Regions from separate parts of the Pseudomonas sp. KH_021 genome, predicted to be linked through region 2. Evidence: riboswitches for the same ligand, from Rfam matches in the RefSeq annotation. Region 2 holds a riboswitch; each other region holds the start of a gene.
The links. A riboswitch is a leader RNA that binds a small molecule or an ion and turns the genes downstream of it on or off. The one in region 2 is predicted to bind cobalamin.

Region 1: linked by a shared signal. The riboswitch ahead of AC3IX4_RS05220 (TonB-dependent receptor) and the one ahead of cobO (cob(I)yrinic acid a,c-diamide adenosyltransferase) in region 2 are both predicted to bind cobalamin.
Region 3: linked by a shared signal. The riboswitch ahead of AC3IX4_RS11235 (CbtB domain-containing protein) and the one ahead of cobO (cob(I)yrinic acid a,c-diamide adenosyltransferase) in region 2 are both predicted to bind cobalamin.
Region 4: linked by a shared signal. The riboswitch ahead of cobW (cobalamin biosynthesis protein CobW) and the one ahead of cobO (cob(I)yrinic acid a,c-diamide adenosyltransferase) in region 2 are both predicted to bind cobalamin.

What each region holds. Positions count from the first base shown of each region.
Region 1 is NZ_CM174477.1:1,105,345-1,111,213, reverse strand. It holds gene AC3IX4_RS05225 (ABC transporter ATP-binding protein) at 1-578, opposite strand, end outside; gene AC3IX4_RS05220 (TonB-dependent receptor) at 679-2,823, opposite strand; cobalamin riboswitch at 2,931-3,136, opposite strand; gene AC3IX4_RS05215 (YkgJ family cysteine cluster protein) at 3,192-3,581, opposite strand; gene AC3IX4_RS05210 (ATPase) at 3,801-4,637, opposite strand; gene AC3IX4_RS05205 (NAD-dependent epimerase/dehydratase family protein) at 4,735-5,733, opposite strand; gene AC3IX4_RS05200 (LysR family transcriptional regulator ArgP) at 5,782-5,869, opposite strand, start outside.
Region 2 is NZ_CM174477.1:1,394,012-1,399,880, reverse strand. It holds gene cobD (threonine-phosphate decarboxylase CobD) at 1-725, opposite strand, end outside; gene cbiB (adenosylcobinamide-phosphate synthase CbiB) at 718-1,626, opposite strand; gene bluB (5,6-dimethylbenzimidazole synthase) at 1,623-2,273, opposite strand; gene AC3IX4_RS06595 (cobyrinic acid a,c-diamide synthase CobB) at 2,270-3,565, opposite strand; gene cobO (cob(I)yrinic acid a,c-diamide adenosyltransferase) at 3,562-4,173, opposite strand; cobalamin riboswitch at 4,258-4,476, opposite strand; gene AC3IX4_RS06585 (O-methyltransferase) at 4,646-4,894, opposite strand; gene AC3IX4_RS06580 (O-methyltransferase) at 4,953-5,201, opposite strand; gene AC3IX4_RS06575 (class I SAM-dependent methyltransferase) at 5,260-5,869, opposite strand, start outside.
Region 3 is NZ_CM174477.1:2,388,800-2,394,668, reverse strand. It holds gene AC3IX4_RS11240 (DUF4225 domain-containing protein) at 1-515, shown strand, start outside; cobalamin riboswitch at 1,185-1,410, shown strand; gene AC3IX4_RS11235 (CbtB domain-containing protein) at 1,509-1,694, shown strand; gene AC3IX4_RS11230 (CbtA family protein) at 1,706-2,398, shown strand; gene AC3IX4_RS11225 (cobalamin biosynthesis protein) at 2,398-2,808, shown strand; gene cobM (precorrin-4 C(11)-methyltransferase) at 2,885-3,631, shown strand; gene nfuA (Fe-S biogenesis protein NfuA) at 3,729-4,313, opposite strand; gene AC3IX4_RS11210 (acyltransferase family protein) at 4,372-5,418, opposite strand; gene AC3IX4_RS11205 (fatty acid cis/trans isomerase) at 5,532-5,869, opposite strand, start outside.
Region 4 is NZ_CM174477.1:4,131,610-4,137,478, reverse strand. It holds gene AC3IX4_RS19035 (hypothetical protein) at 1-885, shown strand, start outside; gene AC3IX4_RS19030 (hypothetical protein) at 882-1,262, shown strand; gene AC3IX4_RS19025 (hypothetical protein) at 1,255-2,442, shown strand; gene AC3IX4_RS19020 (MFS transporter) at 2,654-3,838, shown strand; cobalamin riboswitch at 3,938-4,132, shown strand; gene cobW (cobalamin biosynthesis protein CobW) at 4,230-5,288, shown strand; gene cobN (cobaltochelatase subunit CobN) at 5,292-5,869, shown strand, end outside.

The sequences.
Region 1 (5,869 bases), 290 kb from region 2:
CTCAGGCGCAGGCGCCGCAGTTGCGTGAGAAGGTCCAGTTGGTAGCGCGGATCGAGGTGATTGGTCGGCTCGTCAAGAATCAGCAGGCCTGGCTGTTGCACCAGGGCACGGGCTAGCAAAACCCGCTGTTTTTCGCCGCCAGATAATTCGGCAAATGGACGCGCCTGAAACGCGGTCAGTCCAACTCGACCCAAGGCTTCTTCGACCAGCAAGCGATCTTCACGGGTGTCGCCATCGAACAGCCCTTTGTGCGGTGTTCTACCCATGGCCACCACATCAGTCACCGTCAGGCCGAACTCTTGTGGAAACTCCTGCAACATTACGGCTATACGACGGGCACTCCAGCGCGGCGACTGACGCCACAGGTCTGATCCGTCCAATTGGACGACACCGCCGGCCGGCTGATTGAAGCGATAGGCGCAGCGCAACAGGCTTGTCTTGCCGCTACCATTGGGCCCGATCAAGCCAACGAACTCGCCCTCGCCCACCTGCAGGTCGACGCCTTGAAGTTGCCAGCCCTGTTCGCCAGGTGCCTTATGCGGTGCCCAGCCCAGGCCGTTGATATTCAATGTGGACATGGTAATACCCTTGTAGGAGCCGACCTTGGTCGCGATGGCCTCACCGCGGTCTTCCTGAGAAACCGCAGCGATGCCATCGCGACCAAGGTCAGCTCCTACATCAGAAGCTGTAGTCAGCGGTGACGAAGAATGAACGAGGCTCACCCACCAACCACTGATCGCCGCTGTTCTGCTGCGCAAACACATAACGACGGTCGAGCAGGTTGTTCAGTTGCAGGCCCAGGCGAACATCAGGCAAAACGCTCCAGCCGATATTGGCGTCGAGCACCGTGTAGCCTGGTATCTGAGCGGTGTTGGCGGTGTTGGCATATCGCTTGTCGACGTAGCGCACACCCATGCCGGCGTCCAGGTCTTGGGTAATGGCCTTGTTCAGCCACAGGTTGGCCGTGCGCCGAGGTACATCGGCTGGTCGGTTGCCGGCCCTTGAAACCAGTTGGCCATTGGACGTTTCGTTGAAGTCGTCATATTGGGCGCGCACCACCGAAGCGTTGGCCGATAGGTGCCACTCATGGGCCAACGCCAGCTCCAGGCTGGCCTCCAGGCCGTCCGAGGTTTGCTGGCCAATCTGCTGCGCGAGGCGAGTCACAGGGTCCGTGGTCAACAGCTTTTTCTTGACGATGTGATAGGCCGCCAATGTCCACTCACCCCGGCCATCCCAGAACAATTGCTTGAGGCCGAACTCGGTCTGTTTGGCTTCAGTCAGGTCCATTTGCTGCTGGGTCGGGTTCAGGCTGATGAGGTTATTCACCCCGTCTTCACTGGTGGAGTACTGGCCATACAGCGACAGGTCGTTGGTGACCGCAAACACCAGCCCGGCGCGCCAGTTACCGCCGCTCAGGCTGCGGTTCGAGCGAGTGTCGGCCCGTTCATCGTCACGGTCGATATGGTTCTGGTCGCGACGAACACCGGTCACTAGAGACCAGCGCTCGGACAGCTGCGTGCGGTTCTCGGCAAACAGCGCGAAGGTATGGGTTTGGCTGAAAGCTTGCGGGCGCAGTGCCGATTGGCTCTGGAAGTAACCCGGCGCAGGTGCCCATGGATCGATGAAATCCCCGCCAACATCGATGTAGGGCGAATTATTGGTCACCCCGAAGCGGATCTTGTTGTACTCGGCGCCCACAACCGTGCGGCTGTCCAAACCAAACAACGAGTGATTGAAGGTGAAACTCTGGCGGTCGCCAATCTGTTCCTGATGGTGCTTGATCTCCAGGAAATCACTGCGCAGCAGTTGCCCCTGGGCACTGTCCCAACTGTAGCTTTCGGCGTTACGCCAGTGGCGGCGGCTCTTGATGTAGTAGAGCTGGTTACTGGCACTGATCTGATCGCTAATAGTCCAGGCGGTGTTCAACCGCATCCACTCATCGTGATAGCGCTGCACGTCATCGCGAACGTTGTAGTTCTTCTCCCGCAGGCTGTCGTGGTACTTGCTCTCGATCAGCGGCGTGCCGAAGTAGTTCATCGGCTCATTGTCCCCGCGCTCATGGGCCAGGGTAAAACTCAAGTCATCGGTAGCCTGCCAGCGCAGCGCGGCACTCAGGGCAAGGCTTTCAGAGTCGCCGCGGTCGATCCAGCCATGGCTTTGCTGGTGGTTGAGGGTCAAGCGGTAGCTCAAGGTCTCGCTGAGCGAGCCGCCGCTGTCCAGGCCCAGTTGCTGGCGACCATCACTGCCATAGCCCAGGCGCAGGCGGTTACGCCTCTCGCCTTCGAATGGTTTCTTGGGGATGACGTTGATCACAGCGCCTGTGGCACCTTCGCCATACAGCACCGAGGCCGGCCCACGAATGACATCGATCTGCTCGACCATCCAGGGGTCGACCGGAAAGGTCAGGGTACCTGCACCAGGGTACAGGCGCGCACCATCAAATAATGTCATCACCGATGAATGTCCGGTAAAGCCACGAGCAGAAAGGGCCGTATTGCCATTACCCGGCGCGGCGATGGTGGTGATACCCGGCGAACGGGTCACAGCATCCTGTACCGTGAGATTATTGCGATTGCTGACCTGCGCCGAGCCAAGGGTGCTGGTACTGGCTGGATTTTCCAGTGCGCTCAGGTGCAGGCGGGAGCCGGCCGTGGCTGGCATGGCGAGCGTGATCGCGGTGCTTCGAGCAGTATCGGTAATGGCCGTCGAAGGCAGCGCCAGCACGCCGGGCGAATCTTCGCCAGCAACGGTTTGCAAGGAAATCAGCACGCAAGACGCCAGGCCGGCCTGGGCCAGGGTCTGGGAGAAGGTATTTCGGGACATGTCTTTCCAACTTGAAACAGGAAGAATGAATCCCGGAGGGAACAACGCACGAGGAATCGCGGGCAGGACAGCCCACGGAACCGGCCTGCGCCCGCCCACCGCGGGTTTGCCAAACAAGGCTTCAGGCCGGTCTCCGGGCTTGCGAGGGTCATGAAGCATTCACCTTCCCATGCCGTTGGCACAGTGGTGTATCGAATGCTTCGCTCGCTTACCGTTGCGGGGGCAGCGCCGGACTAATCACATGAGGTGACGCACCGGCTTCCCGTTTCACTCCCTGCACGGCGGCAGGGAGCACCTGAAACTGGCGCGCATATGACCACTCATCCGTTTTTCAGTCAAGAATCAACCAGGATTGATTCAACGAACGCCTAAAGGGCTGGGACAGCCACCGGATCCAGCTGCACGACTGCAATCAAGCCGGGCGGCGGTAGCAGAGGCGGCAGCCCGTAGGCGGCGCGAGCAGTATCGCAGTGGCTATTGGGCTCGCCGTCATACCAGGAGGCATCGAACTCCCGGCAGGTGCTGGAGCGTTGTTCATACATGCCGCAACTCACGGCCTTGCCGACTTCACCCTCAAGGCCCACACAGCGGCAGGGTTTGCTTTGGGTGCCGAGCATGGCAACCCGATTGGGCGCGACCTGGACAACTAGCTCATCGGGCACCGGGCCGCTCGCAGAAGTACATTCACCCCAATAGAAAGACACACGGAAATGCGCGCAGCAGGCGCCGCAACTCAAGCAAGGGTTCGGTTTGGACATGATGGGGAGGCGTCGAAATGTTGTCGTTATGGAGCGCTGAACAGCGCCGCCATTCTATGCTTCGCCAAGCGCTTGAGAAGGGGGGTTTGAAAAAGAAATATTTGGCCAGTGCGCGGTCGATTTGACGCCATTTTTCAGGCACTTCGCTGCGAAGTCATTTCAATGACGAGAATCGCCAGGGAAACCCGGCAGCGCCTGAAACGGCACTGCCGGGGCTGGTTACGGACGAGCGCTGATCTGCTGTTGCAGGTTTTGGATCTGGCTCTGAAGTGTGTTGATGTTGCGCGTGGTCTGCCCACGGAAGGCGTCAAACTCGGCAACACTCGCCCCGCCGCCTTGACTGGCCGCTGGACGATGGTCCTGCTCGCTTTTGAGCACCAGCATGTCTTGCTCCAGGCGATCGATGGCGGCACTTTGATTGCCCTGTTTTTTCAGCGCGGCAATGTCTGCGGCAACGCTTTTAAACTGCGCATCGACCTTGCCCTGATCAACCTGAGCCGACTTGAGCGAAGCCAGGTCAGCGCCCAGGCTCTTGAGCTGCGCCTGCAATTGATCGTTCACAGCCTTTTGCTCGCTGGCGGCTGCCTGGATCTGCTCCAGGCGCTTGTCCAAGCCACTCTGCTGCCCCGCCACACCCTGTTGCTGCTTGCTTTGCTCAAGCAGCTTGGTTTGAAGTTGACGAATTTCCAGCTTCAGGGCTTCGCTACCACTGTTGGCCGTAGATTCGGTCGCCACCACCTTGCCGGAAATGGCCTGCAGACGCCCGGCCGCCTCTTCACTGATGCGCGCAAAGCTTTCTTGGGTCGCGACCAATTGTTGCTCCATCAGCGAAATCTGCTGGAAGCTCCACCACCCCAGGCCCACCACCGCAATCAGCAAAGCACCGATCATGGCCCATAGAGGCCCGGTGCTCGGCGCCTTGACCTTGACCACGGGTGTGGTGCGCGAGTAGACGGTGGTGCGTTCACGGGCAGAAGAGGTGCCGGTGAAATCATCGTCATCATCGCGGTGACCGGCGCTCAGGCTGGGCAAGTCAAACTCATCGTCTTTACGCATGGAAAACCTTCGTGAACTGCCGTAATGGCAAAATAATACCTAATCTAAAGCGCGAAAAACGCGCCAGAATCGACCACACCGTGTCAAGCCGGTTCCTTCAGTGCTTGATCGGCATCTGCGCCTGCCACCAGCCGCAGAATTCATCCAGCGCCGACCACAGGCTGACTCGGGGTTGGTAATCCAGTGCGTGGCGGGCGCGGCTGATATCCAGGGTGAAGTCCTTGTTCATGACCTGCATCCCCAGCCGCGACAAGGTTGGCTGGGGCCGACCCGGCCACAACAGGCAGCAGCCTTCGTTGAGCGCCGCAACACTGTAGGCCAGGCCAAAGGATCGGTAGCGAGTCACCTGAGGCAAATGCATCTGGCGCATCACGTAATTGACTACATCCCACAAGGGTACCGGGCTTCCATTACTGATGTTGTAGGCCCGCCCCAAAGCCGACTCACCGGCCAGCAAGGCGTTCATCAAGGCATCATTGAGGTTCTGCACACTGGTGAAGTCGACCTTGTTCAAGCCATTGCCAATGATCGCCAGACGGTTCTTTTCTTGCATCTTGAGCAAGCGCGGGAAAATGCTCACATCACCTGCGCCGGTCACGAAACGCGGCCGCAAGGCGATGGTCTCAAGCCCGAATTCCGCCGCCCCAAAGACCTTTTGCTCAGCCAGGTGCTTAGTGCTGCCATAGTGATCGTAGAAGCGCTTGGGCACTTGCTCTTCGCGAATATTGAGCCTTGCGCGGCCATCAAAATAGATTGAGGGCGACGACAGGTGTACCAACCGTCGCACACCAGTCTTAAGGCAAGCTTCGACCACATTCTCGGTCACTATGACGTTGCCCTGATAAAAATCCTGATAGCGCCCCCAATTGCCCACCGCCCCTGCGCAATGAACCACGGCGTCGACGTTCTGGCACAAGCGCCGGACCAGATCCGGTTCGTTCAAATCACCCTGGACAAACTGCGCCCCTCGCCGAACCAGGTGCTCGACACCTTCGGCGCGACGCCCATTGACCCGGACATCCAAGCCCTGCTCCAGGGCAAAACGCGCAAAGCGTCCGCCGATGAAGCCGCTTGCGCCGGTGACCAGAATCTTCATGAACCGCTCCACTCTACGTTGTTGATGCTACGCACTGCTTGACGCCAGCTAGCCCGCCAACGGCACCAGCCACTGGCCGGCCGTGCGGGTCAAATGCTCGGTAAACCGAGCGAGCAATTGTCCACCATTGCGCCAA
Region 2 (5,869 bases):
GCATGGCCTTCACGATCCAGCAGGCAAGCCTGGCCCAGTTGGCGGGTCGGGCCGCTGACCGCCCAGGGGCCGATCTGCTCGGCCAGCAGTTGCAGCAATTTGCGCTCGGCCAGCACAAAACCCAACCGAACACCGGCCAGGCCAAAGAACTTGCCGAACGAACGCAGCACAATCAGGCCAATGCGGTCGGTAAAGGCCGCCAGGCTCAATCCCGGGGTGTTGTCCATGAACGCTTCGTCCACCACCAGCCAACCACCCCGCTGGACCAGCCGCGCATGCCATTCCAGCAGACGCTGGGCGCTCAGCAGGCGCCCGGTCGGGTTGTTGGGGTTGACCACCACCAGCACATCGAGGCTGTCCAGGTAGAAGTCCACTTCGCTTTCGCCAATCTCCCGGACCCGGTGCCCCGCCCGCCGCCAGCCCTCGGCATGTTCGGCATAACAGGGTGACAGCACGCCCACCTTGCCCGTGCGGCGCAGCCGCGGCAGCGCCTGGATCGCCGCCTGGGAACCCGGCACCGGCAGCAACTGGTGGACGCCGTAATAGTCACAGGCTGCTTCTTCAAGCCCGTCATTGGCTTCCGGCAATCGCGCCCAGGCGCTCGGGGCGATATCCGGGATCGCAAACGGCCAGGGCGCCAGCCCCGTGGAAAGGTCCAGCCAGTGGGACAGCTCGATCCCGTAATCCTCTGCGGCCTGACGCAGGCGGCCACCGTGTTCAAGCATAGAATTCAGCCCCCAGGCACAACAGCAACAACCACAACCAGACCCCGCGTTGCACTAATTGCCAGCCGCGTTCGATGGACTCGGCACTGGCAGGCTCGCCCTCACCGAGCGTTGCACGCTCATGCAGCTCGCCGTGATACACCGCAGGCCCTCCCAGCTCGACCCCCAGGGCACCCGCGCCGGCAGCCATCACCGGGCCTGCATTCGGGCTGTCCCAGGTGGGCGCCTGGGTGCGCCAGCACTTGAGCGCCAGGCGGGTCTTGCCCAGCAGTGCATAGGTCAGGGCCACCAAGCGCGCGGGCAGGTAGTTGAGCACGTCATCAATGCGGGCCGCGGCCCAGCCGAAGCGCTCGAAACGCTCGTTGCGATAACCCCACATGGCGTCCAGGGTATTGCTCAGGCGATACAGCACCACGCCAGGCACCCCGGCGACAACGAACCAGAACAGCGCTGCGAACACCGCATCGCTGCCGTTTTCCAGCACCGACTCGGTCGCGGCGCGGGCCACGGCATTGGCGTCCAGCTCATCGGTCTGGCGGCTGACCAGGTAACCGACTCGCTGACGAGCCGCGTCCAGGTCATCGCGGCGCAGCGCTTCGGCCACCGGCGTCACATGCTCGCCCAGGCTGCGCATGCCCAGCGCGCAGTACAGCGCCAGCACTTCGACGATCCAGCCAATGTAGGGCAACCATGACAGCAGCGTTGCCAGCAACGTCAGCGGGATGACCGCCAGAAACCAAGCGGTGACGCCATGGCTGCGCCAGCCTCGGCCTGCAGCATTGAAACGTTGTTCGAGACGATCGGCCATGCGCCCGAAGGCCACCAGCGGATGCCTGCGCTTGGGTTCGCCCAGCAGCGCGTCCAGCGCTACACCGGCGACACTCAATAGCGCCACACTCATCGAATCACTCCCCATTGGTTTTCATACAGCAGTTCAGATAACGGCCGCGGCTCGGCCCAGCCTTCAAGCACCAGCATCGGGGCCGGGTAGAATGCCTTCACAGGCCCCAGGCACAACACCGCGATCGCCTTGGCCCCTGGCGGCAGGCCCAAAAGGTTGGCCAGGGCGACCGGGTCGAACAGCGACACCCAGCCCATGCCCAGGCCTTCGGCGCGGGCCGCCAGCCAGAGATTCTGGATCGCACAGGACAACGACGCCAGGTCCATCTCGGGTAAGGTGCGGCGCCCGAAAATGTGGCTTTCGCGCTTGTCCATCAAGGCCGCGACCAGCACTTCAGCGCAGTCGTCGATGCCCTCGACCTTGAGTTTCATGAATTCATCGGAACGTTCGCCCAGCGCCTCGGCCGTGCGAATCCGTTCCTCTTCCACCAGTTCCCGGACCCGTTGGCGCAGGCTGCGGTCGCTGATTCGGATAAACCGCCAGGGTTGCATCAGGCCGACGCTGGGCGCCTGATGCGCGGCTTCCAGCAGGCGTGCGAGCAGTTCGGGCTCGACGCTGCCACCGGCAAAATGGCGCATGTCGCGCCGCTCACCGATGGCCCGGTAGACCGCCGCCCGCTCTTGCGGACTGTAGGCGTGTTCACTCATGGTCGCAGCAGCGCCGCCATCGCTTCAGGGTTGGAAGGGAAATAGAAATGCACGTAGGAAGCCGTCAGGCGTCCACAACGATAGACCGCTTCGGCGCCACGACCGCCATTAGGGCTTTGGCCACGGGCAATCGGCTCTAGCGCCGTGGTGGTCAACGAATGGTGATAGGTGTGCCCGCGCAAGGTGCCTTCCGGCAGGTCCACCGCTTGCAGGGCCAAGGCCGCCAGGCGTTTTTGCATCACCGCTTCACCGGGTAGCAGCCCCAGCAATTCGGCGCGCTCACCTTGGACATCGGTCAAGGCATCGAGCAAGTACAGCATGCCGCCACATTCTGCGAGCAGCGGCTTGCCGGCTTGGTGATGGGCGCGGATGGCTTCACACATCGAGCTGTTTTCGGCCAAGGCCCGGTGATGCAGCTCGGGATAGCCACCGGGCAGGTAAAGGCTGTCCGCAGGCGGCAGTTCGCGGTCATGGATCGGCGAGAAAAAGCTCAGCGTCGCGCCCATGGCCCGCAATAAGTCCAGGCTTGCACCATAGGTGAATGCAAAGGCTTCATCGCGGGCAACGGCAATGCGTACACCTTCAAGCAACGGCTCGATGGCGCGCGGCACAGGCGCTGCAAATTCCACGGCCGGCGGCAGCGCGGCATCGCAGCTCTGCTCCAGTGCCTGGGCGGCGGCGTCAAGGCGGGCGTCCAGGTCATTGAGCTCGCTGGCTTGTACCAGGCCCAGATGGCGGCTCGGCAATTCGATACCGGTTTCCCGCGACAGGCCGCCGTACCAGCGCAGGCCCTCGGTCAGGCTGCCTTCAAGCAATTGGGCATGGCGCAAGGTGCCGACACGGTTGGCCAACACGCCAGCGAACGGCAGGTCTGGCTGGTAGCGCGCCAGGCCCAGGGCCAGCGCACCAAAGGTCTGGGCCATGGCGGTGCCATCAATCACGGCCAGCACGGGCACGCCGAAGTGGCGCGCCAGGTCGGCGCTCGATGGCGTGCCATCGAACAGCCCCATGACCCCCTCGATCAAGATCAGGTCGGCCTCGCCTGCAGCCTCCCACAGCAAACGGCGGCTTTCATCGGCGCCGACCATCCATAAATCGAGTTGATAAACAGGGGCGCCACTGGCGCGCTCCAGAATCATCGGGTCGAGAAAGTCCGGCCCGCATTTGAACACCCGCACCTTGCGCCCCTGATTGCGGTGCAGGCGAGCAAGGGCGGCGGTCACGGTGGTCTTGCCCTGGCCAGAAGCGGGTGCTGCGATCAAGACTGCCGGGCAATGCCGTGCATCGGTCATAGTTCGATGCCTTTTTGCGCACGAACCCCGGCCTGGAAAGCGTGCTTGATCACGCCCATTTCGGTCACAGTATCGGCAAGTTCAATCAGGTCGGCCGGTGCGCCCCGGCCCGTCACCACGACGTGCTGCATGGGCGGACGGGCCTGCAGGTCAGTCAAGACCTGATCCAGCTCCAGGTAGCCGTGCTTGAGGGCGATATTCAGCTCATCGAGTACCACCAGCCCGATATCCGGGTTGGCCAGCAGTTCGCAGGAGACTTTCCAGGCCGCTTGGGCGGCGGCGATATCGCGCTGGCGGTCCTGGGTTTCCCAGGTAAAGCCTTCGCCCATGACGTGGTAACGCACCTGTTCGGGGAATCGGCGGAAAAACAGCTCTTCACCAGTGGCATTGCGGCCCTTGATGAACTGCACCACACCGCACTGCATGCCATGGCCCATGGCCCGGGCCAGCATGCCGAAGGCTGAGCTGCTCTTGCCCTTGCCGTTGCCGGTCAATACCAGCAGCAGTCCACATTCGTTCGGCGAATTGGCGATACGCTCGTCGATCACCGCCTTTTTGCGCAGCATGCGCGCCACATGGCGTTCGTCACGTTCCGGGGATTCACTCATCGCAGCTCTCCTGTCAGGTCTAGGCAGACGGCAGGCGCGAGCACGGCCAAGGGACAGGCCGCCAACCGCGCATCACCCACCGTGATGCCGTTCACGTTTCAGGCCGGTCTCCGGGCTCATGAGGGGGCAAGGCCCGGAGCACGCGCCTTCCCGGGCCAAGGGGCCCAGTGGCACAAAGCATGCTCATCACTCATTTACCGTTGCGGGGGCAGCGCCGGGATCACGCGCTTGGCACGCTCACCGGCTTCCCTGTTTCACTCGGCAAAGCCATGGCCGCCGAGCACCTGAAACAAGTCGCGAAGGTTAGAGGGTTGGGGATGGAGCGTCAAATGAAGCCGGTTGAACCTCGGACATCGCGCGCCTCTCTACTTGTAGGAGCAGACCTTGGTCGCGATGGCATCGCTGCGGTTTCTCAGGAGGACCGCAGTGATGCCATCGCGACCAAGGTCTGCTCCTACAACGGGTGGTGCCGTTAGCGTTTGCGGCACAGGGTCAGGCCATCGCCCAGCGGCAGCATGGACAGGTCGACGCGCGGATCATTCTTCAAGCCGCTGTTGAGCGCCTTGATCGCTCGAGTGTCATCGCTGTCGGGCTGGGTTTCCAGGACCCGACCACTCCACAGGGTATTGTCGAACACAGCCAGGCCGCCAGTGCGCAGTAATGCCAAGGCGTGCTCAATGTAGGAGCAGACCTTGGTCGCGATGGCATCGCTGCGGTTCATAGGGAGACCGCGGTGATGCCATCGCGACCAAGGTCTGCTCCTACAACGGGTGGTGCCGTTAGCGTTTGCGGCACAGGGTCAGGCCATCGCCCAGCGGCAGCATGGACAGGTCGACGCGCGGATCATTCTTCAAGCCGCTGTTGAGCGCCTTGATCGCTCGGGTGTCAGCGCTGTCGGGCTGGGGTTCCAGGACCCGACCACTCCACAGGGTATTGTCGAACACAGCCAGGCCGCCTGTGCGCAGTAATGCCAAGGCGTGCTCAATGTAGGAGCAGACCTTGGTCGCGATGGCATCACTGCGGTTCATAGGGAGACCGCGGTGATGCCATCGCGACCAAGGTCTGCTCCTACAACGGGTGGTGCCGTTAGCGTTTGCGGCACAGGGTCAGGCCATCGCCCAGCGGCAGCATGGACAGGTCGACGCGCGGGTCATTCTTCAAGCCGCTGTTGAGCGCCTTGATCGCTCGGGTGTCAGCGCTGTCGGGCTGGGTTTCCAGGACCCGACCACTCCACAGGGTATTGTCGAACACAGCCAGGCCGCCTGTGCGCAGTAATGCCAAGGCGTGCTCAAGGTAGTGGGGGTAGTTGGCCTTGTCGGCGTCGATAAAGATCAGGTCATACTGCCCTGCCCCACCTTCTCGCTCCAACTGGGCCAGCGTTTGAAGGGCGGGATTGAGGCGCAGATCGATGCGTTCAGCCACTGCGGCCTGCTGCCAATAATCCTGTGCAATCTGGTTGTAGTCACCCGGCAGATCACAGCAAATCAGTTTGCCGCCCTCCCCCATGGCCTGGGCCATGCACAAGGCGCTGTAGCCGGTGAAAGTACCCACCTCAATCAGGCGCCGAGCCCCCATCAGACTCACCAGTAATGCCAGAAACTGTCCTTGCTCGGGCGCGACCTGCCAATGCGCCTGGGCCATGGCCTGGGTCTGCTCGCGCAACTGGCGCAGCAAGGGCGTTTCACGCAGGGAAACG
Region 3 (5,869 bases), 990 kb from region 2:
TCAACCAGATCATCAGGGCGGTTGATGAGGGACTTATCAGCGCTTGGGAGGGTGTGCATCAGATAAAGGCAGAGTATGAGGGGTTATCGTCGAAGGTTAGCTTCTATGCAAAAAATGCGATAGGCATAGTCGCTGGCACGGTACAGGTTGAAGCGGGCGTAAGATCCATCGCCAGTACCGCAGGCATCGGAACACCTCTGGGCGCGTTACTGATTGCGCACGGTGCTAACAACATCTATGAAGGTTTCGGCAATATTTACAATGGCCCGGACGCACCTGATACTGTTGGTCCCGTCAGGCGCATCTATCAGGGAATTTTCAGTGATGAGTCAAAAGGCAACATAGCGTACTACTCCGCCGACTTGGGTCTATCGGTTTTCGGACTTACCAGGATGACACGTAAACCAGAAACTTTTCAGCTATTCCGGCATGATCCGATCAACCACGAACGGGTTTACAAACAGTCGAGCAAACTAGCTCTTTTTTTGAGGGATTGGTCGACACACTCACCTTGAATTCAATACATTCAGAAGCACAGGAAAAACAATAGACCTCCCTCCCGAAATTTATGCACTACCTCTCAGCCTCGGTATGTAAAATCGCAAACCTGCAAACACAATCACCACATACACAACTATGTAAGCCATCTCTAAATACAATCCTTCAAAATCTATTAGCTTCCTCATCAACCACACAAAAACACCCGTATAAAATATGGCGCAGGAGCAAACCAGAATGGTGACAGAAAAATAATAACGCAAATTCTCAAAATTCATGCAAGTTACCTTTTCTATAGAGCGATCAAGGTTAGTACATGCACTATGACCCCTTCAACCCTACAAGTTGGATTCGTTTGATTGTCTCGGCATTATTTGTAACCAATTGAAATTAGGAGGCATGTTATCTTTCCCTGAGACCTACGACGTTTCCATACAGCTGCCTCGGCTCGCCGACCATCGTCATCGGCGAACCACGCCAAGTGATCGCCAAGGCCACCTGGCGTTTTCACCTGCTGGCCTTCGCGGTTCCACCTCAATACCGCGGTGCTCAGATTTCTGAGCTGACCTTGCCGGAATGCCGGACCATCGCGATGGGATCGCCGCGGTCCATCAGGCAAACCACGGTGCGCCCATCGCCAGCAAGCTGGGCTCCTACAACTTGACGCACCCGACCTGCGCATGCTCTCCTAGCGCATTCGTTCGGGTGCCCTTTACAGGGTGAAACGGGAAACCGGTGCGTCAGGCCTCTTTCAACAGGGGCTCGGACAATTCCGGCGCTGCCCCCGCAACGGTAAGCGAGAGAAGAATCAGATCCACTGTGCCAGCAGTCCGGCATGGGAAGGCGATTCTTGCAGGCCACGGTAACTGGCCCCTCGCGAGCCCGGAGACCGGCCCGATCCAGATTTGACACAACCCGCGGTGGGCGGGCGCTGTTGCAACCTCTGCAGGCATGCCTTGCGGGGGGCGCTTGCGCTTGGCCACCTCGATAATCACCCAGAGGGAAGCGCCATGCCGATTACTACCGCCAACCATACCGCCGCGGTCACATCTACCCAGACCCAACGCCTTGTCGTCGCCATCGGCGCTGCCGTCCTGGGCGCTTGCCTCGTTTATTTCGCCGGGTTCTCGCACATCGAAGCCGTTCACAACGCCGCGCATGACACCCGTCACAGCGCTGCCTTCCCGTGCCACTGAGAACCACCGACATGATCAAGCGTATCGCTCGCACCGCCTGTTTTGGCGGCTTGCTCTCCGCCCTGTTCCTGACCCTGCTGCAAAGCTTCTGGGTCGCGCCGCTGATTCTTCAAGCCGAAACCTATGAGAACGCAGCGCCGGCTGCCGAAGTCGCCCACTCACACGCCGAAGGCGCCGCCGCCCACAGCCATGACGCCGAAGCCTGGTCGCCGGAAGACGGCTGGCAGCGCGTGCTGTCCACCACCGGTGGCAACCTGGTCGTAGCGGTAGGTTTTGCCCTGATGCTGGCCGCCCTCTTCACCTTGCGCGCCCCTGGTCGCACCGCTGAAGGCCTGCTCTGGGGCCTGGCCGGTTTTGCCGTGTTCGTGCTGGCGCCGACCCTGGGCCTGCCGCCCGAGTTGCCCGGCACCGCCGCTGCCGACCTGGCCCTGCGCCAGGCCTGGTGGATTGGCACCGCAGGGGCGACTGCCGTGGGGCTGGCACTGATCGTGTTCAACAAGCACTGGGTGCTCAAGATCGTCGGCGCAGTGCTGCTGGTTGCCCCGCACGTGCTGGGCGCGCCACAGCCCGAAGTGCATGAGATGCTGGCACCCGAGGCACTGGAGGCTCAATTCAAGGTCGCCTCGCTGGTCACCAACGCGCTGTTCTGGCTTGGGCTAGGCCTGATCTGCGCCTGGTTGTATCGTCGTCCTGGCCAGGCTTGATGCCAAGGCAAGTGGTAGCCGGTCTGGGCTGCCAACGAGGCTGCTCCGCCGAGGTGCTGGGCAGCCTGCTTGAACAGGCCTTGCTCGCTGAGGGCCTGACCTGGGTGAACCTTGCGGGGTTGGCCAGTATTGCCCATAAGCGCGAAGAGCCAGGCCTGCTTGCATTGGCAGAACAACTGCAATTGCCGCTGGCCTTTTTCGACGCCGAGCAACTGCAAGCCTTCGAGCCCCAGCTGCGGCACAGATCAGCGATTGCCTTTGCCCATACCGGCTGCCATGGCGTCGCTGAAAGTGCCGCCCTGGCCCTCGCCCAACAGCACCTGGGTGGGCCTTGCAGCTTTATCGGCCCTCGCCGGGCTTGCCCCCAGGCGACGGTGGCATTGGCCACCCACACCGAAAACCGCCGATAATCCCCGGTACGCCTCCCCGCTACTTGAATTTTTTTCAAGCAGCGCGCTATTCACCTTCTTTTTTCAGGACACGTGCATGACCGTCTACTTCATTGGCGCAGGCCCCGGCGATGCGGAACTGATCACGGTCAAGGGTCAACGCTTGATTCGCAGCTGCCCGGTGATCATTTATGCAGGCTCCCTGGTCCCGACCGCCGTGCTGGAAGGCCATCAAGCCGAGCAGGTCATCAACAGCGCCGAATTGCACCTGCAGCAGATCATCGATGCGATCCAGGCAGCCCACGCCAAGGGCCAGGATGTGGCCCGCGTCCACTCCGGCGACCCGAGCCTGTACGGTGCCATCGGCGAGCAAATCCGCTGCCTGCGCCAGTTGAACATCCCCTACGAGATCATCCCTGGTGTCACTGCGACCGCTGCCAGCGCTGCACTGCTGGGCATCGAACTGACCCTGCCGGACATTTCCCAAAGCGTGATCCTGACCCGCTACGCCGACAAATCACCGATGCCACTCGGCGAAGAGCTGCACAGCCTGGCCCAGCACAAGGCCACCATGGCGATACATCTAGGGGTTCAGCACCTGGAGAAAATCCTGGACGAGTTGCGCCCACACTACGGCGGCGACTGCCCCATCGCCGTGGTGCATCGCGCAACCTGGCCGGACCAGGACTGGGTGAGCGGCACTCTGGACGACATTCTGGGCAAGGTGCAAGCCAAGGGTTTTCGGCGCACGGCGTTGATACTGGTCGGGCGTGTCTTGGCAGCAGACAGCTTCTGCGAATCGAGCCTGTACCGGGCCGGCCATGCTCATTTGTATCGCCCCTGATTAGACACTGAGCAGCCCACACCCGGGCTGCCAGGCATAAAAAAACGGCGCTCACGGGGCGCCGTTTTTTCATTTGCCGCCAACTGCAGCGAACACCTTAGTAGTAGGCGTTTTCTTTCTGCGAGTGGTCGGTCACATCGCGAACGCCCTTGAGCTCAGGAATGCGCTCGAGCAAGGTCCGCTCAATACCTTCTCTCAAGGTTACGTCTGCCTGGCCGCAGCCCTGGCAACCGCCGCCGAACTGCAGGACAGCGATGCCGTCTTCGACCACTTCGATCAGGCTGACCTGGCCGCCGTGGCTGGCAAGGCCGGGGTTGATCTCGGTCTGCAGGTAATAGTTGATGCGCTCGTTGATCGGGCTATCGGCATTGACCGTCGGCACCTTGGCATTGGGCGCCTTGATGGTCAGTTGGCCACCCATGCGGTCGGTCGCGTAGTCAACCAGCGCATCGTCCAGGAAGGGTTCGCTCACCGCATCGATATAAGCGGTGAAGCTGGCCAGCCCCAGCGCGGTATCTTCAGGCTTTTCTTCGCCTGGCTTGCAGTAGGCAATGCAGGTTTCTGCGTACTGGGTGCCTGGCTGGGTGATGAAAATGCGTATGCCAATGCCTGGAGTGTTCTGCTTGGACAGCAGATCGGCCAGGTAATCGTGCGCGGCGTCGGTTATCGTAATGGCGCTCATGGAAGTTCCTCACAGACTTGCTCGCAGTTTACGCGAAACACCGTCAAAGGCAAAAGTCCTAGTAATTTTGTCGGGATACCGGTGCTGAGGCCGGTACTGGGGCCGGTACTGCCCAGCGGCTGTCCAGCCACCCCTTGATGCTGTGGTATAGGCGCTTCTCGATCAGCACGTAGCTACCCCTCGATGCCAGCGCAATCAACGGCACACAGACGGCGAACACAGCATATGGGTTCAGGTCGAAATGCTCGCTGGCGAACCAACCGCCGTACAGCACCAGCACATGAATCAGATACACCGAATAGGAGCAGTCGCCCAGGCTCTTGAGCATCCGGTTGCCCTTGAAGTAAGGCTCCAGCGAAACGCAGGCCATGACGATGATCGCGCTGGGCACGCCCCAGTGCAGCATGCGCTCGGAAGCGTCCAGGTGATAGATCGCCAGCACCGCACCTGCAATCGCCAGCAGTGGCACCCAGAACCCCTCGGGAATCCAACCCCGACGGTAAACCACGCCGATCGCCACGCCAAACAGGAACTCGTAGACGATGTTGTTGCGATAGAAATGGCTGATCACGCCGTAACGCGTCAGCACTTCACTCACCGCGAACAATGCGGCGGCAATGATCAGCGGCCGGTGACGCTGCGGCACCAGGAACACCAGCGAGAACAACAGGTAAAAGAACATCTCGTAGTTGAGGGTCCAGCCGACATTGAGTGTCGGGTACAGGCCATAGCCACCGGGGTTCTCGGCCGGAATAAACAGCAGAGAAAGCACAAAATGCCGGAAGTCGATGGCCTGGTGCGGCATCCACTGGCTGGCAAAGACCAGCAGCAACCCCATCAGCAGGGTGTAAAGCCAATAGGCAGGCACAATGCGAATGGCCCGATTGAGCAGAAAGCGCCCCGCCGGAATGTCTTTGTCCTGGGTCGAGAGATAAATCACTAGGCCACTGATGACGAAGAACACATCAACGCCAACAGCTCCGCGATCGACGAAAAACTGCCCCAGCGGGCTCGATGCATGAAAATCGAAGAAAATCTGCATGAAGTGATGACAAACGACCACCCACGCAGCCAGTGCCCTTAAAGCCTGAAGCGAAAACAGCATCCTGAACCCCTGACTGCCTGTTCATTTTGACCTGACCCGGCGGGTTGGCCGGGTCGCGTAGGGGGTCTGACTGTGATGGGCAGGAAAAGGTCAGTCGGGCTGCCGGGCGGTCTTTACAGGTTCTCGTAGCGATTCATGTCCAGCACCCCGGACTCCACCGGCTCGGTTTCCTTGATATACGTATTGAGGTCATGAAAATACTGCCAGAACTGCGGATGGCTGCGACGGATCCCCCAGCGCTGGACGATCCGCTCAAATTGCTCGGGCGACTTGGCCAGTTCCATGTCCTCGACGAACTCGGGTACATCCTCGGTGGTGATAGTGAACATGAAGTTGGGGTAGCTGCTCATGACGCCCGGGTACATCGTCAGGGTGTCCAGACCCGGTTGATAGCGATAGGCCTCGCCCAGTATGAACGCCACATTGCTGTGGGCACGGTTGCGCAACAGGC
Region 4 (5,869 bases), 2.7 Mb from region 2:
ATTCTTTATGGAGTGCTTTCCTATCCAGAAAATTTCCCTACCCCATTCAAGGATCTCATCGATGCTATCAAGGTATTTTCCAGTTACGCGCTGCTATTCATTCTTCCCATCGGCGCCTTCATCTACGGCATGCTCTCCAACGTCCGAACCCTGGCCAAAAGCTACCCGGTCCGCTTCAATCGCCAACGCCGCGAAGTCTGCTACATCGACGACACCACCCATCGGGTGCTGATCGTGCCGTGGGAGAGCGTGGTGGCCTGGGTCGCCCGCAGCCAGGGGGTGACCAGCTACGGCGCGATGCGCGATTACACCTTCGGCATGGGGCTGGAGGACGAAGAGCACGATACCGTGCAGTTTATATTGTCGGCGCAACCCAGCGATGCGCATGCGCTGGGCATGTGGACGTCCATACGCAACTACATGGAAGAAGGGGAGCTGGTGGACACGCCCAACCCCATGCTTGCCATTCTGGGGCTTACCCCCACCGAAGACGAACTCAAGCCCTACGAGGGCCTGCACACCTTTGAGATAGAACGCAAGGGCGCACGTTTCATGGGATCTTTAGACGATGACGGCGCGGATCTGACTGCCGAACAGCGACACCAATACGGATACGGCAAGCGAACCCCATGGCCTCTGCGCTGGTGGTACGTCAGACGGGTGATCGTGTTCTGGAAAATGCCCTACCTGATCGCCGAGTGGGCCCACCGCAAGGGCCGCCCGACCCTGCCTGAACGTGTGCAAGCCTGGTCGCAACCGCTGCCCCCCGAACAATGGGCCCAACCCAGCCCCGCCCTGCAAAAAGCCAACGCCCTGGTCAAGACCGCCATGGACAAAAAAGGCGTGAACTTCGTCGACGCCTGCAAGGCGGCGGGGCTGCATTGAATCCACCACTGCACGCCTTGCTGCAACGCCGCCCGCCCGCTGGCAGGCAGGCAAACAGCGCGGCATGGGCAGCTGTTACCGTGGTTGCCAGCCAGGAAGACGAGGCGCTGACCCTTCACCTGCCGATCAGCGAAGCCCAGCAAACGACGGATTTCGCCCTGGCCTTCACCATCGGTTACCAACTGGAAGCCGAACGCGACTTGCTGCACCGCACCAGTTTTGTCCTGCGCGACCTGCGCATCGCGACGGTGCGGGGCGTACAGTTGCCGGCCCAGGGCCGGTTTATCCTCGACGCCGTGGAAACCTTGCCCAGCGGCATCGACCAAGCTCCGTTCTGGCGGTTCAAGCGAGAACAAATGGCGGCGCTCGATGATTAGCACACTGTTCAAGCGCAGAAAGCCGCCGAAAACCCCAGAGCCGACACCGGACATTCGCAGCCAGCGGCCCCGTGCCGGTGAACTGCGGGTCAGGGAGTTGAATGAAACCCTGTTCCTGGCGCCATTGCCGGTGTACACCGGGCAGATGCAGGTGTCGAGACGTAACTTTTCGGCGATGAACGAGACCTATCTGGAGTTGGGGGGGAGCAACTACGGGATGGTCGAGCAGGGGAAGATCCTGGCAACTGGAATCTGGATGGCTTTGTTTACAGCATTTATCGCTCCCAGTTTTGTAATCCTTTATGGGGTGCTTTCCTATCCAGAAAACTTTCCGACCCCATTCAAGGATCTCATCGATGCTATCAGGGTGTTTTCCAGTTATGCGCTGCTATCCATTATCCCCATTGGCGCCTACGTCTACGGCATGCTCTCCAACGTCCGAACCCTGGCCAAAAGCTACCCAGTCCGCTTCAACCGCCAACGCCGCGAAGTCTGCTACATCGACGACACCACCCATCGGGTGCTGATCGTGCCGTGGGAGAGCGTGGTGGCCTGGGTCGCCCGCAGCCAGGGGATGACCAGCTACGGCGCGATGCGCGATTACACCTTCGGCATGGGGCTGGAGGATGAAGAGCGCGACACCGTGCAGTTTCTATTGTCGGCGCAACCCAGCGATGCGCATGCGCTGGGCATGTGGACGTCCATTCGCAACTACATGGAAGAAGGGGAGCAGGTGGATACGCCCAACCCCATGCTGGCCGCGCTGGGCATCACCCTGACCGAGGATGAACTCAAACCTTATGAAGGGCTGCACACCTTTGAAATCGAACGGCTCGACGCCAGGGCATTGGGTAGGCTGGACGACGGAGGAGGCCATCTGACTGCCGAAGAGCGCAAGCGTTGGGGATACTCTAAGCGTTCCCCTTGGCCTCTGCGCTGGTGGTACGTCAGACGGGTGGTCGTGTTCTGGAAAATGCCCTACCTGATCGCCGAGTGGGCCCACCGCAAGGGCCGCCCGACCCTGCCAGAAAGCGTGCAAGCCTGGTCGCAACCGCTACCCCCCGAACAATGGGCCCAGCCCAGCCCAGCCCTGCAAAAAGCCAACGCCTTGGTCAAGACCGCCATGGACAAAAAAGGCGCCAACTTCGTCGACGCCTGCAAGGCGGCGGGGCTGCATTGAACTCACCGCTGCACACCTGGCCCGGCGGCCGACTGATCGCTGGCGAAGCCATTCGCGTGGGCACCAACACCTGGGGCGCCAAACACACGATGTCAGCCCTACAGTTGGCATGCACCGCCTGCCCGCTGGCAGGCAAACAGCGCGGCATGGGCCGCTGTTACCGTGGTCGTCAGCCAGGAAGAAGAGGCGCTGATGTTGTTATGGAGCATGGATGATTAAAGTTGATTTTTCGGCCGGAGATAAAATTCCGGCGCTTCTTTTGGTGTTGTCAGCAACAGTATTTTTTGTTGGGTTTACTGAGTTTATGCTCTCGTCAATGCTTTCACCTCTTGCGGAGGCGTTTGGGACTACACCAGTGGGGGCGTCATGGCTGGTCTCGAGCTACGCTTTTTCTTACGCATTGGCGGCTCCACTGTTTGGTTATTTTTCGGATCGTGCGAATAAACGAAAGCTTTTGTTGGGTGCAATGCTTTTTTCTGTACTGGATGGCATTGCAATTATTTATTCCTCGACGCTGGAGATGGCGATTGCGCTTCGGGTTTTTGGCGGCATCGCTTCTGCGGTTTTGATACCCATGGTTTTTTCTCTGCTGTCGGATGTCATCCCTGCTTCTCGGCAGGCGGGTGCGATGGGAGTAGTGATGTTAGGGATGACGTCAGGCATTACGTTGGGACCTGTCCTGGCCGGTGTTCTTACAGATTACTTAGGCTGGCAGGCACCTTTTTTGTTTAGCTCAATAGGTTGCTTGATTATTTTTACTGCAGGGTTCTTTTGTCTTCCCGAACAACCCAAGCCTCTGAGTTCTAGAAAAATGGTTGCTCATTGGTATCGAAATTGGGAGGTGCTGAGACCCCTGATTGCAAAGGGGGCTTGGAATGGTACAGGCGTTTCAGCATTCCTTCTTTCAGGGGAAGTACTTCGTGAGCGCTACGAATTTGGAACCTCGGAGGTTGGCTTCACGGTGATTGCGTTTGGGGCTGGGTTGGGTCTTGGGAATTTGTCCGCTGGCCTGGTACGGCAATGGTGTAAGCATGAGGAGGCAGTGCTTATATGGGCTGTCGTATTACTACTCGCAAGTATTACCGTTTTTATGATGTGCGAGCTCAGTGTGTGGGCGGCAGTGAGTTGCTTGTTTGTTTGGGGAGCTGCATTGGGGGTCGGCGCGCCTTTAAGTACGGTCATCTTGGCCTCGCGGTCCACGTCTGACAAAGGGATGGTCTTGGCGTGTGCGGAAACTTTTAATAATGTGGGGATATTAAGTATCCTGCCAGTTGCCACGTCATTGCTCGTGGTCGGCGGTGCTCGCTTGGCAATGGTTGTTATTTTTATCGGTTTGATGACGGGGCTTGTATTGTCCGTCGTTGATTTCTTTGTCACTGGGCGTAGGCTTCTGTGACCTGTGGTTGATTTGGAATACCGAACCGCCTCTTTTGAGGATTTACCGAATCGGCGGGCAGACAGCCCCCGCGAACATTGACCTCCCCCCACGCACTGCGTAGCCTTGCACCCTCGAGGTTCTGCGGCCCAGGTCGCAGCTAAGACGGGAACGCGGTCAATGCCGCGGCTGCCCCCGCAACTGTAAGCGACAAGAGTCAGGGCAAAGCCACTGCGCACGGCGCGGGAAGGTGCCCGGGCCGCCGACCAACGGCATGCCGCAAGCCAGGAGACCTGCCTCGGACAGCTTCTCACTTTCAACCGGGCGGGGTGATCCGGTGGCGAACGCGCCCGCGTGCCCAACACGCGCGGTTCTCGTCCTGCATGCCCGCCATTTTGCCAAGGGCATCGACATGAAAACACTGGCTAAACTCCCCGTCACCATCGTTACCGGCTTCCTCGGCTCGGGCAAGACCACCTTGCTGCGGCATATGCTCGACAACGCCCAGGGCCGGCGCATTGCCGTGATCGTCAACGAATTTGGCGAGCTGGGCATCGACGGCGAGATCCTTAAGCAGTGCAACATTGGCTGCACCGAAGAGGAAGCCAGCGGTCGCGTCTATGAACTGGCTAACGGCTGCCTGTGCTGTACCGTTCAGGAAGAGTTTTTCCCGGTGATGCGTGAACTGGTGGAACGCCGCGGCGACCTGGACCATATCTTGATCGAAACCTCGGGCCTGGCGCTGCCAAAACCGCTGGTGCAGGCCTTCCAATGGCCGGAAATCCGCAATGCCTGCACGGTGGATGCGGTGATTACCGTGGTCGACAGCCCGGCCGTGGCCGCGGGCACCTTCGCTGCCTTCCCCGACCAGGTCGACGCCCAGCGTAAACTGGACCCGAACCTGGACCACGAATCACCTCTGCATGAACTGTTCGCCGACCAGCTGGCCAGCGCCGATCTGGTGATTCTCAACAAGGCTGATCTGATCGAGCCCGCTGCCTTGGCCGCAGTGCGTGCCGAAGTCGCCGAAGAATTGCCACCCGCGGTCAAGGTGATCGAAGCCAGCAGCGGCCGCCTGCCACTGGACGTGCTGCTGGGCCTGGGCGCGGAGTCGGAAGCCCACATCGATGGCCGGCGCACTCACCACGATCATCATGATCATGAAGAAGACGACCACGATCACGATGCCTTCGACTCGATCTCCATCGAAGTGCCGGCTTCCGATGAAAGCCAATTGCTCGATGCCCTGACCTCGCTGGTGGTTGAACACAGCATCCTGCGCGTCAAAGGGTTTGCTGCCATCAATGGCAAGCCAATGCGCCTCCTGATCCAGGGCGTGGGCACGCGTTTTGACAAGCATTTCGACCGCGCCTGGCGCGCCGATGAACCTCGCAGCAGCCGCTTGGTGCTGATCGGTCAGCAGCTCGATGCTGCGCTGATCGAGCAGCAACTGCGCGCCGCGCTGGTCTGACCCGTGCACCTGCTGCGGACCCAGCCCGGCGGCTTTGTGCCGGACGACAGCATTGCCGATCTCGGCCAGACACCGGCTGAGCTGGTGATTCTCTGCAGCGGCGATTCACACCTGGCACTGCTGGCCGAAACCGCCCAGCAGTTGCCCCAAGATTTTCCCAGCCTGCGCCTGGCCAATCCCATGCAGGTGCAGAATCACGCCTCGGTCGATCTTTATATCGACCAGGTATTGCGCCACGCCAAGGTCATCCTGGTGTCGCTGCACGGTGGCGTCGGTTACTGGCGCTATGGTGTCGAGCAATTGGTGGCGCTTGCCGAGCGCGGTGTGCAATTGATCATGGTGCCGGGCGACGACCGGCCCGACCCTGAGCTGACAGACCTGGGCACCGTCACGGGCCCAGCGGCTGAGCGGCTCTGGCATTTCCTGCGCCAGGGCGGCAAGGCCAATGCGCTGAATCTTTATCGTTGCCTGGCCAATCAATGGCTGGGTCGCGACTATGCCTGGGACGAACCCGAGGTGCTGCCGCGCACGGCGCTGTATCACCCGGCCCATGCCCGGGCGGACCTGGATGACTGGCGCCG